4 regions of the Rhodococcus globerulus genome follow, and region 1 is predicted to be linked to each of the others. Evidence: riboswitches for the same ligand, from Rfam matches in the RefSeq annotation. Region 1 holds a riboswitch; each other region holds the start of a gene.

The links. A riboswitch is a leader RNA that binds a small molecule or an ion and turns the genes downstream of it on or off. The one in region 1 is predicted to bind cobalamin.
Region 2: linked by a shared signal. The riboswitch ahead of KYT97_RS08790 (ABC transporter substrate-binding protein) and the one ahead of KYT97_RS30410 (ABC transporter substrate-binding protein) in region 1 are both predicted to bind cobalamin.
Region 3: linked by a shared signal. The riboswitch ahead of cobN (cobaltochelatase subunit CobN) and the one ahead of KYT97_RS30410 (ABC transporter substrate-binding protein) in region 1 are both predicted to bind cobalamin.
Region 4: linked by a shared signal. The riboswitch ahead of KYT97_RS00615 (VWA domain-containing protein) and the one ahead of KYT97_RS30410 (ABC transporter substrate-binding protein) in region 1 are both predicted to bind cobalamin.

The regions. Positions count from the first base shown of each region.
Region 1 is NZ_CP079698.1:6,649,433-6,652,719, forward strand. Features, by position in the region: gene KYT97_RS30405 (3-deoxy-7-phosphoheptulonate synthase) at 1-811, opposite strand, end outside; cobalamin riboswitch at 1,046-1,178, shown strand; gene KYT97_RS30410 (ABC transporter substrate-binding protein) at 1,221-2,267, shown strand; gene KYT97_RS30415 (FecCD family ABC transporter permease) at 2,264-3,287, shown strand, end outside.
Region 2 is NZ_CP079698.1:1,921,917-1,925,203, reverse strand. Features, by position in the region: gene KYT97_RS08800 (MMPL family transporter) at 1-489, opposite strand, end outside; gene KYT97_RS08795 (hypothetical protein) at 645-1,145, opposite strand; cobalamin riboswitch at 1,304-1,431, shown strand; gene KYT97_RS08790 (ABC transporter substrate-binding protein) at 1,607-2,560, shown strand; gene KYT97_RS08785 (FecCD family ABC transporter permease) at 2,557-3,287, shown strand, end outside.
Region 3 is NZ_CP079698.1:995,629-998,915, reverse strand. Features, by position in the region: gene cobJ (precorrin-3B C(17)-methyltransferase) at 1-271, opposite strand, end outside; gene KYT97_RS04435 (precorrin-8X methylmutase) at 268-894, opposite strand; gene cobG (precorrin-3B synthase) at 914-2,056, opposite strand; cobalamin riboswitch at 2,108-2,238, shown strand; gene cobN (cobaltochelatase subunit CobN) at 2,278-3,287, shown strand, end outside.
Region 4 is NZ_CP079698.1:145,241-148,527, reverse strand. Features, by position in the region: gene cobO (cob(I)yrinic acid a,c-diamide adenosyltransferase) at 1-65, opposite strand, end outside; gene KYT97_RS00615 (VWA domain-containing protein) at 89-1,990, opposite strand; adenosylcobalamin (AdoCbl) riboswitch at 2,027-2,173, opposite strand; gene KYT97_RS00610 (GNAT family N-acetyltransferase) at 2,226-2,702, opposite strand; gene mqo (malate dehydrogenase (quinone)) at 2,714-3,287, opposite strand, start outside.

The DNA.
Region 1 (3,287 bases):
GCTCGGGCAGGTTCGACTTGCGCAGGCGGGCAAGGGTATCCGCGACCGTCTCGGCGTCGTAGTTCGGTCCATCGCTGCCACCGCGCAGGATGACGTGGCAGTCGGGGTTACCAGCCGTACGGATCAAGGCGGCCTGACCGTCGAGGTCGGTGCCGGGGAACACGTGGCTCGCTGCCGCAGCGCGGGTACCGTCGACGGCTACCTGCACGTCACCTTCGGTGGAGTTCTTGATGCCGACCGGCATGGACAGTGCACTGCACAGCTGACGGTGAACCTGGCTCGCAGCGGTCCGAGCGCCGATCGCGCCGTAGCTGACCAGGTCCGCGATGTACTGCGGCATGATCGGGTCGAGGAATTCACAGCCGACGGGCAGACCGAGGCTCGACACGTCGAGCAGCAACTTGCGGCCGATACCAAGTCCGGTGTTCACGTCGTAGGTGCCGTCGAGGTGGGGATCGTTGAGCAGGCCCTTCCAACCCAGCGTGGTGCGCGGCTTTTCGAAGTAGACCCGCATGACGATGTGCAGGTCGTCCCGCAGTTCTTCGGCCTTGGCAGACAACCGGCGGGCGTAGTCCATCGCAGCTTCCGGATCGTGTACCGAGCACGGTCCGACAACAACGATCAAACGGTCGTCGTCACCGTTGAGGATGTTGATCGTGTCGGCACGGCCGGTCCGCACGGTTGCGGCCGCGACCTCGTCGGGTGCGTGCTGAGCTCGGACGGTCGCCGGCGAAACCAGCGGACTGATACTGACAGTGCGCTGATCGTCGAGGCTGTCCGATGTGGCTGTGGTGTCGATGGTGACAGTCATGGGGTTTCGGTTTCCTGTTCTCAGGCCGACCCCAGAGATGAAGTGAACTCCAGCGAGCCGGTCTGTAATCCGGCTCTTGGGTGGAGGTTGTCAGCGCGTGGTTACGCCGGCAGGCCCACCCGGGGCCGGCCTGCTAAACCAGAAATAGACGCGCTGCATGTCGGCCACGATACCTCGAGTGCTGACGAGGTCAATTCCACCCCTGTGTTTGCGAGGAGAAACCAGCACCTCGTTATGGTTGACGTGGCCGTTCGTGCGGCCACGATCGGCGAGGGAACCTGGTGCAAGTCCAGGGCTGACGCGCAACGGTGACGAACCTTCTCGAGGGATCGAAGTCCGGATACTCGCTGATCGAGCACGGCGAATTCTCGGCTCCGCGATCGAGCCCTGAGCAAGGAGTTCCCTCTTCATGCGTTTTATGCGCTTCACCTCAGCAGTTGTTGCCACCTCGGCTCTCGAGTTTGGTCTGGCCGGCTGCGGCGCCTCCGACGACTCCGTCACCGCGAGTGACGCCAGCTCGTCCAACTACCCCCTGACCATCGACAATTGTGGTCAACAGGTCACTATCGACGCACCACCGACACGTGCGGTCTCCCTCAACCAAGGCTCAACGGAGATCCTGCTGTCCCTCGGTCTTGCAGACCGCATGGTTGGCACCGCGACGTGGACCGATCCCGTTCGCGAGAACCTCGCAGTTGACAACAATCGAGTCCCGCGCCTTGCCGACAACAAACCGTCGTTCGAGGTTGTCCTCGACACGGAGCCCGATTTCGTGTCGGCCTCGTTTGCCTCCACGATTGCCGACGGCGGCGTCGCGAGCCGAGATCAGTTCGCCGCGCTCGGCGTGCCGACGTACCTCTCGCCCACCGACAACGGCTGCGACGGCAAGGTGTCCTCGGCGTCGAATGCGGACGGCGCTCGCACCGAACCGTTGAAGATCGAGACTGTCTACCAGGAAATCCGGGACTTGGCAGCAATTTTCGACGTGCGTGATCGAGGCGAACAGTTTGTCGCCGAACTACAGGATCGATTCGCGAAAGCGTCCGATTCCGTCGATGCGTCCGGGGTCTCACTCGCATTCTGGTTTGCCGACACCATGACTCCGTACATGGCTGGTTGCTGTGGCTCGTCCGGAATTATCACGGAATCTGTTGGCGCGGAGAACATCTTCGCCGATACGACGGACGAATGGCCCCAGGTCAGTTGGGAAACCATCCTCGATCGCAACCCAACGGCCTTGGTGCTCGCGGACCTGAGTCGGCGCAGTATCGACGGTGACGCTCTGGCCAGCAAGATCGCTTTCCTCGAATCCAACCCTGTCACCTCGCGTCTGCAAGCTGTGCAGGACAAGAAGTACATCGTTGTGAACGGCGCCGATCTCAACCCCTCGATCCGCACGATCGATGGTGTCGAGAAGACCGCTACCGCGCTGCGTGACTGGGGCTTGGCCAATTGAGCACGCGCACTGCGCGTCTCGAATCCCGGTCAACTCTGGGAGTGCTGTTCCTGATCGGTTTGGTGGTTCTCGGATTCTCGATCGCGCTGGCGATCACGATCGGCCCGGCCAATCTGTCGGTTCGCGACGTCTACGCCGTGGTGCTCGAGCATTGGGGTGTCGGATCGTCCGGCGTCAGCCGCATCAAGGACGGCATAGTCTGGGAATTGCGGCTTCCCCGAACACTCTTGGCTGCAGTGTGCGGTGCTGGGCTCGCATTGTGCGGCGTCATCATGCAGTCGCTGCTCCGTAATCCACTGGCCGATCCTTTTGTTCTCGGAATTTCGTCCGGGGCTTCGACCGGTGCGGTGATGATCGCGGTGCTCGGCATCGGCGGCGGCGTTATCTCGCTGTCCGCCGGTGCATTTGCCGGGGCCGTCGTCTCGTTCGGCCTGGTGATGCTGCTTGCTGCGGGCGCAGGCGGTGGCACGTCCCGCGTGGTCTTGGCAGGTGTTGCAGGCACACAATTGTTCTCGGCACTCACGTCGTTCATCGTCATTTCCTCCGCCGACGCCGAGCAGACTCGAGGCGTCTTGTTCTGGCTTCTCGGTTCGTTGGCCGGTGCCGGCTGGACGGACGTAGTTCTGTGTGGCGCAGTGGTAGCCGTCGGAATCCTTGTGTGTCTCGTCCAGGCACCGGCGTTGGACGCCTTCACTTTCGGCAACAACGCCGCCGCGACGCTCGGAATCCCGGTGCAGCGCGTTCGGCTACTCCTTCTCACCATCACAGCGCTGATCACGGCCGCACTGGTCAGCGCTGCGGGGGCGATAGGTTTTGTGGGACTGGTGCTTCCGCATGCGGCCCGGTTTCTGGTCGGTTCGAGACACAGCCGTTTACTCCCTGCCACGGCGCTGATCGGTGCGATTTTCATGGTGTGGGTGGATGCCATCGCGCGTACTGCGTTTGCGCCCCAGGAGATTCCGGTCGGTGTTGTGACGGCTTTGATCGGCGTCCCCGCATTTGCTGTCATCCTGTTCCGAA
Region 2 (3,287 bases), 2.0 Mb from region 1:
GACTACCGTGTTTCCAGCGAATTGTGCTTGCGCGCCTTCCACTTCGAGCGTGGGGAGCAGATCGGAAAAAGTGGCGGAGGTGACTCCGGAATCCGGTGCCAAGGTGATGGCAACCGCGCCCATCGTTCCGTCGTTGGAGACCAGATTTGCCTTGGTCGCGGCGTCGGCGGTCCAATACGACTTCACCGAGGCCGTCGGGACGTTGGCCGTGAATTCGTCGACGGTGGCTGTCACCGCCGGGCCGATGTCGTCGAGACTTCGGCCGTCGGTCGGTGTGTAGATCGCAATGATGTCCGCGGTTTGCGGTCCGAGGTTTTCCTCGACGATTGCTGCGACCTTCGCGGAGTCGCTACCCGGGTCGACAAACCCTCCTTGGCTGAGCTTTCCGAATACTCCGAGACCCCACACGCCACTGATCAGCACGATGAGAACTGCGAGCGAGAGCACCCACCATTTTCGGGAAACGACGGTTTGGGCCCAGCGTGTCATTGATCAACTCCGGTGAAATTTTCGGACATGGCCGTACCGACTGTATCGGGGGGAGGGATTCTGTATCCGGGGAGGGATTCTGGGCATGACACACCGTTGCCGCTGAACGTAAGTCACGTTCAGCGGCAACATCGGCTAATACCTGGTGCGTGGAGTCAGCGATTGTCCTTCTTGGCCTGACGCCGTGCACCGGCGGCGATACTGGACGCTTCGAACTTCTTCTTGCCCGGAGAACTACGAGTTTCGTCGACGCGAGCCTTGCCCGCGGACGCGACCTTTCCGTTACCCGTGTCGATGTCGCTGAAGGACGGTGCGTCCTTGCGAGCGCGACCCAGCCGCTCGTCCTTGAGCTCTCGGGCGCTCTGGCGCGAGACCGCTGCCAGCCGGCGGCTCACTCTGCTGAGCGCGTCTTCGAAAACTTCTGCTTTGCCGGCGTTGCGCGCATTTGCCGACTTACCGGATCCGCGTCCCTTCTTCTCGGCCACTTTTGCCGAACCCGCACGTCGGTACAACTTTGTGTACTTGTTGCGGGCTCGACGAATGCGCGTGTGCAGGGCGATCAGTTCGTCTTCGTCGAGTTCGGCAATCTGATCCTTTTTGGTCTCGAGGATCAACACGTATTCGTCCTCGGAAAGGGAATTCAGAATCTTTTTCACGTCTATTCCGATCTGTCCAGAGTTTCCGAATTTCGGTGGTACCGCATGCTAATCCTTTTTCGAGGTCCGTGGCGGAATACCGTGCTCTGGAGAGAGTCCGGAATGTACGCGGCGAGGCCGCCTGCGATTCGGTTCGGATGTGTCAGGCATACTGCTGGAAGCACTTGCAAGCCATGCGTGTGGGGGAAGCCGGTCCAATTCCGGCGCTGACCCGCAACGGTAGGTTCGTTCTCGAATCATCGAGAACGAATGAGCCCGAATGCCCGCCGCGTGGTGTGCGACATCCATTCGTCGTGGTCTACGAACCGGAAGTCCAGCGAGAGCACTGCCCGCGGATTCCCTATACGTGGTGGGTGTTCTCCCAGGATTCTCATTCGTGGCTCTGAGCCCTTTTGCGAGGTCCCGTGTCACTCAAGATTTCCCCCACCCGCGCCGTTGTCGTGTTGATCGCGACTGCGTTGATGGCCGCCGGTTGTTCGAAAGGTGAGGCAACCGAAAACTCTGCGTCGACGGAGTCGTTCGCTCAGCCGGTCAGCATCACCAATTGCGACCGTGAACTGGTCTTCGATTCGCCGCCGCAGAGAATTGTGTCCTTGAACGGCCATGTCACCGAAGCACTTATCGAGATCGGCGCGGGTGACCGCATTGTCGGACGGGCATACAGCGACAACCCGCCCACCGCGGAGACCGCCGAACAGTTCAATAAGATCCCCAGTCTGTCCGATACCTTCCCGAGCGCCGAGCAGATTCTGGACGTGGATCCCGACTTCGTTGTCGGCGGAATGACCAGCGCATTCAACGAGAAGCAGGGAAGATCACGCGACGCGTTTGCCGAGAAAGGGATCAATACCTTCCTCTTCTCGGAATACTGCGGCACCGGTTTCCCCGATATCGGACTGCTCGAGAACGACTACACCCAACTCGGCCGGGTCTTGGGTGTCGAGGATTCCGCTCGCGCCGTAGCCGAACAGATCAGCTCTGGCCTTGACGCAGTCCGCGCGTCGATCGGCGATGCCGCGCCGGTATCCGCGTTCTTCTACGACAGCGGTGAGGATGTTCCGACCACGATCGGTGGCGTCGGCGTCGGGCAACTGGTTGCCGAGTACTCCGGCGTGACAAACATCTTCTCCGAGGGTGCCAAGCCCTACATCGATGCAAGCTGGGAGGCTGTTGCCGAGCGCGCGCCCCAGGCGATCGTCGTCATCGACTACGGAGACAAGACAGCGGATCAGAAGATCGACTTCCTGCGGTCCCAGCCGTTGATGGCAACCACTCCGGCTGTCGCGCAGAACCGATTTGTCGTGGTGCCTCTTGCCGATCTCTTCGAGAGTTCCCGTTTGGTGCGCTCGGCACAGACCATTGCGAGCGCTTTCCATCCGGGTGCTGCTACTGCAGGCACTGACCCGGCGAAGTGACACTTTCACGTTCCGGTTACGGCGCTCTGCTGGCCGGACTGCTGGTAGCCCTGGCAGCCATGCTGGGGTTGGCGGTGTCGTTCGGGTCGGTGCGCATTCCCGTCGGTGACGTGTGGGCGATAGTCGGAGCACGCTTGGCGCCAGGGACTTTCGAGACCTGGTGGACGGCGGCGCGGGAGTCGATAGTGATCGACTCCCGCCTGCCGCGCGCCCTCACCGCTGCCGTGGTGGGTGCGTCGTTGGCGCTCTCAGGTGCGGTGGCACAGGCGGTCACCCGCAATCCGTTGGCCGATCCGTACCTTCTCGGTGTGTCGTCCGGCGCGGGTTTCATGGTGGTGCTGGTTTCCGTGCTGGGTATCGGTGTCGGTGTCCTGGGCGTTTTCACGATTCCCGTCGCGGCCTTTGTCGGCGCGATGATCCCGCTGTTCCTCGCCCTGGTGATCGGTGGCAGATACCCTCAGCCCACGGCGATCATCCTGGTGGGAGTTGCTCTGGCCCAGATCTTCTCGGCGCTCATCACGTTCTGCATTCTGGTTCTGGCCGACGATCGGCACGTGACGTCCGTGATGCACTGGATAGCAGGCGGATTCGGCGATTCGAGATGGTCGACGCTGATCTTCCCGACCGTCGCGCTTGTTGTCGTCGGAGTTGCGTTGCTGCTCAGCGCGCGTTGGATGGACGTCCTGCAGACCGGCGACGACGGCGCCGCAGCCTTGGGTATGAACGT
Region 3 (3,287 bases), 1.1 Mb from region 1:
TTTCGGCTGCGGCTTCGTAGAATTCGTCCATCGCACCCTGGTACCCACCCGGATGGTCGATGGTTTCGGTCGTGACGGGATACACGAGGTGTTCCTCGATCTGGCCCTCGCGCATGTACGGAGCAGCAACCCCGCGGGAAATGCTCTTACCGTGCCGCGCGGAATGGAATGCGATGACGTCGGCCTCGCCGATCACTCGGGCAGCTTTGACGGTCACCAACTCCGGATCGCCGGGTCCGATGCCGACTCCCCACAACTTGCCTTCGCTCATTCTTGTTCGCTCGCAATCGCATTGACGACAGCCGCGGTGACGGCACTGCCGCCGCGTCGGCCTCTCAGTATCAAATGGTCTATGCCGCTGGGGTGTCCGATCAGCGCTTCTTTGGATTCTGCGGATCCGATGAATCCCACGGGTCCGCCGACGATAGCAGCAGGCCGCGGTCCGCCCGCCTCGATCAGGTTGAGGAGATGGAACAGCGCGGTCGGCGCATTGCCGATCGCGACCACGGCGCCTTCGAGTTTCGGGCCCCACAGTTCGATAGCCGCCGCAGAGCGTGTGTTGTCGATTGTGTTCGCCAGCAAGGGAACCTGCGGATCGCGCAGTGTGCAGATCACGTCGTTGTCGGCGGGCAGACGCTTACGGGTAATGCCGGCGGCGACCATGTTCGCATCACAGAAGATCGGCGCACCCGCTCGCAGGGCAGCCCTCGCGACGGTGACGACGTTGGGTGTGAACGCGATGTCGTCGACCAGGTCGACCTGACCACTCGCATGGATCATCCGCACAACAGCTTGCGAGACATCCGCCGGAAAACGGCTCAGGTCGGCTTCGGCCCGAATTGTGGCAAAGGACTGGCGATAAATTTCTGCGCCGTCACGGATGTACTCGATCATGGGGCACAGGATAGAGGTATCACTGATCGGTCTGATTCACCCGGTAACCGTCGGTCGTCGCAATCACGTCGGCTACTTTCGCGCGGGGGCGCCCGCAGGAACGGTCACAGCCCGCCCAGTGCTGCCGGCCTTCGATCGGTAGTGAGCCCTGCTCGACGGCTTCGATGGCGTCCGCCCGGACATCGGCGAGCGACTTCTCGCATCCAGGGCTTCCGGTGCAGGCTGTGACGTCGAGCCACGGCGAATTCTCGTCGAAGATCAAGCCCATCGGAGCGAGAACTCGCACCACCTGCTCGGCTGCGCCTTCGTCGAGATCGAAGATCATGATCGAGCGCCACGGCGTCACGACCACGGGTTTTTCGATGGCGGCGAGGAATTCGGCGAGTCGTGCATCCAGGAGTCCGAAGCGGAGTCCGCCGCCTAATGCGACGGTTCCGTCGCGTTGTTCGAGCCATCCGATCGACGGCCCCGCATCCGGGGCGAGGTCGACGGCACCGGCAAATTCCGCTGAAAGGCCCAGATGATCGATCGTTCGAGCGATTCCGTCTGGCACTTCGGCCAGTCGCCAGTGCTTGTCCCGAAGATTCAGGAACGCGTGCGCGGCCTCGAGGAGCAACGGCACAGCGTCGTCGACATGGACAAGGTGGTTCGTGCGATGCCCCGCGAGGACGAGTGAGTGCTCGGATTCGCTGTGGGCGTGCAGTCCGAAATCGCCGTGCAGACCGCTGATGTCGCCGCGGCCGTCGTCGAGTGTGAACAGTGTTCGTCCTGGTAGCTGCGCCAACGCGGGGTCCGACTGCACCGCCGCGTCAAGAGTGCGAACCAGCTCACGCACATCGGCGACACCCCCGATTCGGCCGGACAGCGGCGACGCCAGAATGTTGCGAACCCGCTCATGCGTTGCCGAGGGGAGCAAACCAGCGGACGCGATCCGGTCGGCGAATACGCGGGGGTCCTTGACGGCTCGGAGCTGAATATTCCCACGTGAGGTGAGTTCCATCTGACCGTTGCCCACGTCGCGGGCAGCCTCGGCCAGCGTTTGCAATTGGTGTGGAGCCAAAGCGCCGCCGGGTAGGCGCACGCGCGCCAACGGGCCGTCTGCGGCCTGGTGGACCTGCAGCGCTCCAGGGCACGCGTCTGGCTGAGAACGGTCTGTGGACATGGTTCAAGGGTACGACCGTGCAGAGCACGGACCCGCGACCGGTAGCATCACGGTCAACCAGTGACAGCAGGTGAGGAAACCGGTGAGATTCCGGTGCGGTCGCGCCACTGTGAGTGTGTACAAGCGGAAGTGTTTCCGTTCGTAAACACGAGTCAGACCCTCAACTGCTGTCCATGAAAGATCTTTTTCACGGGGCGCGAAACCCCAGGAAGGTTTCACCTGTGATTCTTCTGCTCTCGACGTCCGACACCGATCTGCTGAGCGCTCGCGCAAGCCAGGACAACGGAGACGGCGTTTCGTATCGCTGGGCAAACCCCTCCAGGCTGCTGGTTTCCGAGGATCTACCCGGCTTGCTCGACGGCGTCGATCTTGTGATCGTGCGCATCCTCGGCAGCCGTCGGAGCTGGGAAGACGGTCTGGACATGGTCCTGGCCAGTGGCCTGCCCGTCGTGGTGCTCGGCGGCGAACACGCGCCTGATGCCGACCTCATGGAGTGCTCGACTGTCTCCCCGGGCGTTGCGGCTGAAGCGCACAATTACCTGGCCGAGGGCGGCGCAGACAACCTGGCGCAGCTGCACCACTTCCTGTCCGACACAGTGCTGCTCACCGGTCACGGCTTCGAGGCCCCGACGCGGCTGCCGTCGTGGGGAATCGCTGAATTTGCCCCCGACATCAGCGACAACAGTGGTCCCGTCATCGCGGTTCTCTACTACCGCGCCCAGCACCTCGCCGGGAATACCCGCTACGTCCAGGCGCTCTGCGACGCGATTGCCGATGCCGGCGGCACCGCGCTCCCGATCTACTGCGCCTCGCTGCGCAGCGCCGAAGCCGAATTGCTGACCACACTTCGCCGGGCCGACGCCATGGTCGTGACGGTTCTCGCGGCCGGCGGAACCAAGCCGGCCACCGCATCCGCGGGCGGCGACGACGAAGCGTGGGACGTGGCAGCACTCGCCGCATTGGACGTTCCGATCTTGCAGGGACTGTGCCTGACCAGCAGCCGCGCCACCTGGGATGCCAACGACGACGGATTGTCGCCGCTCGATGTCGCGACGCAGGTTGCGGTCCCCGAATTCGACGGACGCATCATCACGGTGCCGTTCTCGTTCAAGGAAATCGATTCCGACGGACTGTCCACGTACATGCCTGATCCGGAGCGCGCAGCCCGCGTGGCCGGCATCGCGGTGCGTCACGGCAAGTTGCGTCATATTCCGACGCCGGAGCGCCGTGT
Region 4 (3,287 bases), 240 kb from region 1:
GCGTTGCGACGCTGACGTGTGGTCAATCCGTCGTCGGGGACAGTGTCGGGAACGCCTTTAGGCATGGTGATCTCCTGAAATGAAAACGTTAGGCGGCGGCGCGGACGACACCCGCGACCTGCTGAGCTGACAATTCGGCAAGGCGGACGCATCCACCTCGTAGTTCTCGGGCCAATTCGGCGGCCAACCCCAAACGGACGAGCCCGGTTTCGCAGTCCACGACGATCGAAGCGACCGATGCATCGGCCAGTAAGTGCGCGGCAACGCGAGCGCGGTGCAGCGCGTCCTTGCCGCCGGTGGCACGCCCGTCTGTCAGCGCAACCATGAGCGCGCGGCGCTGCGGATCCCTGAGCCGCTCACGCAGAATCACCTCACGGGCACGCAAGAAGCCTTCTGCGAGTGGTGATTTGCCACCTGTTCGCATGGACTGCAACCGGCGAACAGCGATGTCCACGGACGACGTCGGCGGCAGAACCAGTTCGGCTTCGCGGCCCCGGACGGTGATAACGGCCACCTTGTCGCGGCGCTGGTAAGCGTCGCGCAGGAGCGAGACAACGGCGCCCGTCACAGCGGAGAGCCGGTCGCGCGCCGCCATCGACCCCGACGCGTCCACCACGAACACGATCAGATTGCCCTCGCGCCCTTCACGAATCGCGCCTCGCAGGTCGGCCGGCGCCAACCGCAGACGGCCCTCCGTCCGGCCCCGCGCAATCTGCGATTCCGCAGCGGCAAACACCGTGCTCGTCAGGTGCAGACCGTGCCCGCGGTCGGTGGTGGACCGCACGACGCGTCCACGCGACGACGTGGAGCGCGAACGCCGGCCTGGCGCACCCTCACCGACACCAGGAACTTCGAGAAGTTTGGCCTTGAACGCACTGCTCGGCGGCGCAGACGGTCGATCGGTGGCGCGAACTCCCCCGCCCGGACCGTCCGGATCGTCTTGCGGCCCATCATCGTCGGGGCCGTCATCATCAGGGCCCCCGTCATCGGGTTCATCGCCGTCAGGTTCGCCGCCTTCAGGATTCTCGGGTGGTTCAGGCTCGCCGGCCCGAGCATCCTCGTCTGCACGATCCATCGCGTCGTCGAGTTGCTGCTGATCGAGGCCCGGCTCGTCGAAGGGATCGCGACGGCGGCGGTGCGGCAGTGTCAGTTCCGCTGCGACTCGTACGTCTTCCTCGGCGACCTCGCTGCCGCCACGCCAGGCAGCATGAGCGGTGGCAGTACGGGCGAGAACAAGATCGGCGCGCATACCGTCCACGTCGAACGACGCGCACAGCGACGCGATGCGCCGAAGTTCGCGGTTGCTCAGCTCCACGCCATCCAGTTTGTCACGCGCAGAAAGGATTTCGGCGGCGAGTTCCTGATCGGCCGGCGCATACCTGCGGGCAAACGCCTGTGGATCGCGCTCGTAGTCGAGGCGTCGTCGCACTACCTCCATCCGCACATCCACGTCGCGAGACGCCGACACGTCGACCGCCAGACCAAAACGATCCAGCAGCTGTGGACGCAGTTCTCCCTCTTCGGGATTCATTGTTCCGACGAGGACGAACTTCGCGGCGTGGGAGTGCGAAATTCCGTCCCGCTCGACATGCACTCGGCCCATCGCGGCCGCGTCGAGAAGAACGTCCACCAGGTGGTCGTGCAGGAGATTCACTTCGTCGACGTACAGAACCCCCTGATGCGCCGCGGCCAGGAGTCCGGGCTGGAAGGCGCGCTCACCGTCGCGTAATACCTTCTCGAGGTCGATCGAGCCGATCACGCGGTCCTCCGTCGCCCCGACGGGCAGTTCGACCAGCCTGGCCGGACGCGTCACACCGGCGTCGTCGACAGCCGGTAGCAAAGCCGTCAAGGCTCGAACGACGGTGGATTTTGCCGTGCCCTTTTCACCGCGAACCAGCACGCCACCGATTCCGGGGTGTACGGCGCACAGGATCAACGCCAATCGCAGTTGGTCCTGGCCTACTACCGCGCTGAACGGGAAACCCGCCACCGCTGCCTGATCGTCTTCTACACGCACGTCGACATCCCTCCACCTCTCGGTTTCCTCGCCGAGAACTTGGCTTCATCCGAACGTCGCGGCAATCTGGCTGAGATCTCGTGAGATCTTTACAGTGGCGGGACCGCACCTGAATCGAACAGGACTTCCCCGCGAGCATTCGGTATCGAAAAAACCCTAGTCGGCCCACAATTGCGTGAGCCGACTGGGTCGGGTGTATGACTGCGTTTCAGCTGGCAAGCACAAACGCCTCGCCGCCACCGCGGCGCATCGGGGTGTGCGGAATACCGTCCTCGATAAATTCTTCGCCGTCAGCTTTGAAGCCGTGCTTGCTGTACATGTCGACCAGATAGGTCTGAGCGTTGATGCGGCACGGCGCTTCGCCCACTTCGGCCAGCGCAGCTTGCAGCAATCGCGTCGTATGGCCCTGTCCGCGTGCTTCACGTGACGTGCAGAGTCGACCGATTCGGAAGCTCTTCGTGCCGTCGTCGTGCTCTTCGAGGAGGCGCAGAGTGCACACCACCTCGCCGTCCTGCTCCAGCCAGAAATGGCGGGTTTCCGTCAGCAGGTCCCGCCCGTCCAACTCGGGGTACGGGCAGGCCTGCTCGACGACAAATACTTCTACCCGAAGCTTCAACAACTCGTAGAAAGTCTTGTTGTCGAGGTCGAGTGCCCATGAACGCTTCAATGCTGCTGTTGCCGTCATGGTTGCGACTATCACACAGTTGCAGCGGTCTCCGCGACCGGAAGAGAATCGGTTGACGCCGAGGAATCGAGCTCGAGCACCTTCGAGGACCAATCCCAGACCTGGTTGAAAAGTCCTTCGTTGTCGGTGAGCTTGACGCCGATGGACGGAACCATCTCGCGCAGCTTGCCCTTCCAGCCCTGGAATTCGGTCGGGAAGCAGCGCTCGAGCACGTCGAGCATCGCGGGAACAGCCGTCGACGCGCCTGGTGACGCACCGAGCAGTCCGGCAATGCTTCCGTCTTCGGCAGCCACCACGGCGGTACCGAATTCGAGGACGCCGCCCTTGCCCTTGGCCCGGCGAATCACCTGGACACGCTGGCCTGCGGTGATGAGCTCCCAGTCCTTGGTCTCCGCCTTGGGCGCAAATTCACGCAGATCCCAGATGCGTCCGGTTTCGCTCTTGGTGAGCTCACTGACCAGGTACTTGACCAGACCGAGTTCGCTGACGCCGACGCCGAGCATCGAGAGGATGTTGTTGGGCTTGACCGAACCGGGCAAGTCCGTGAAGCGACCCTGCTTGAGGAACTTGGGCGACCAGCCGGCG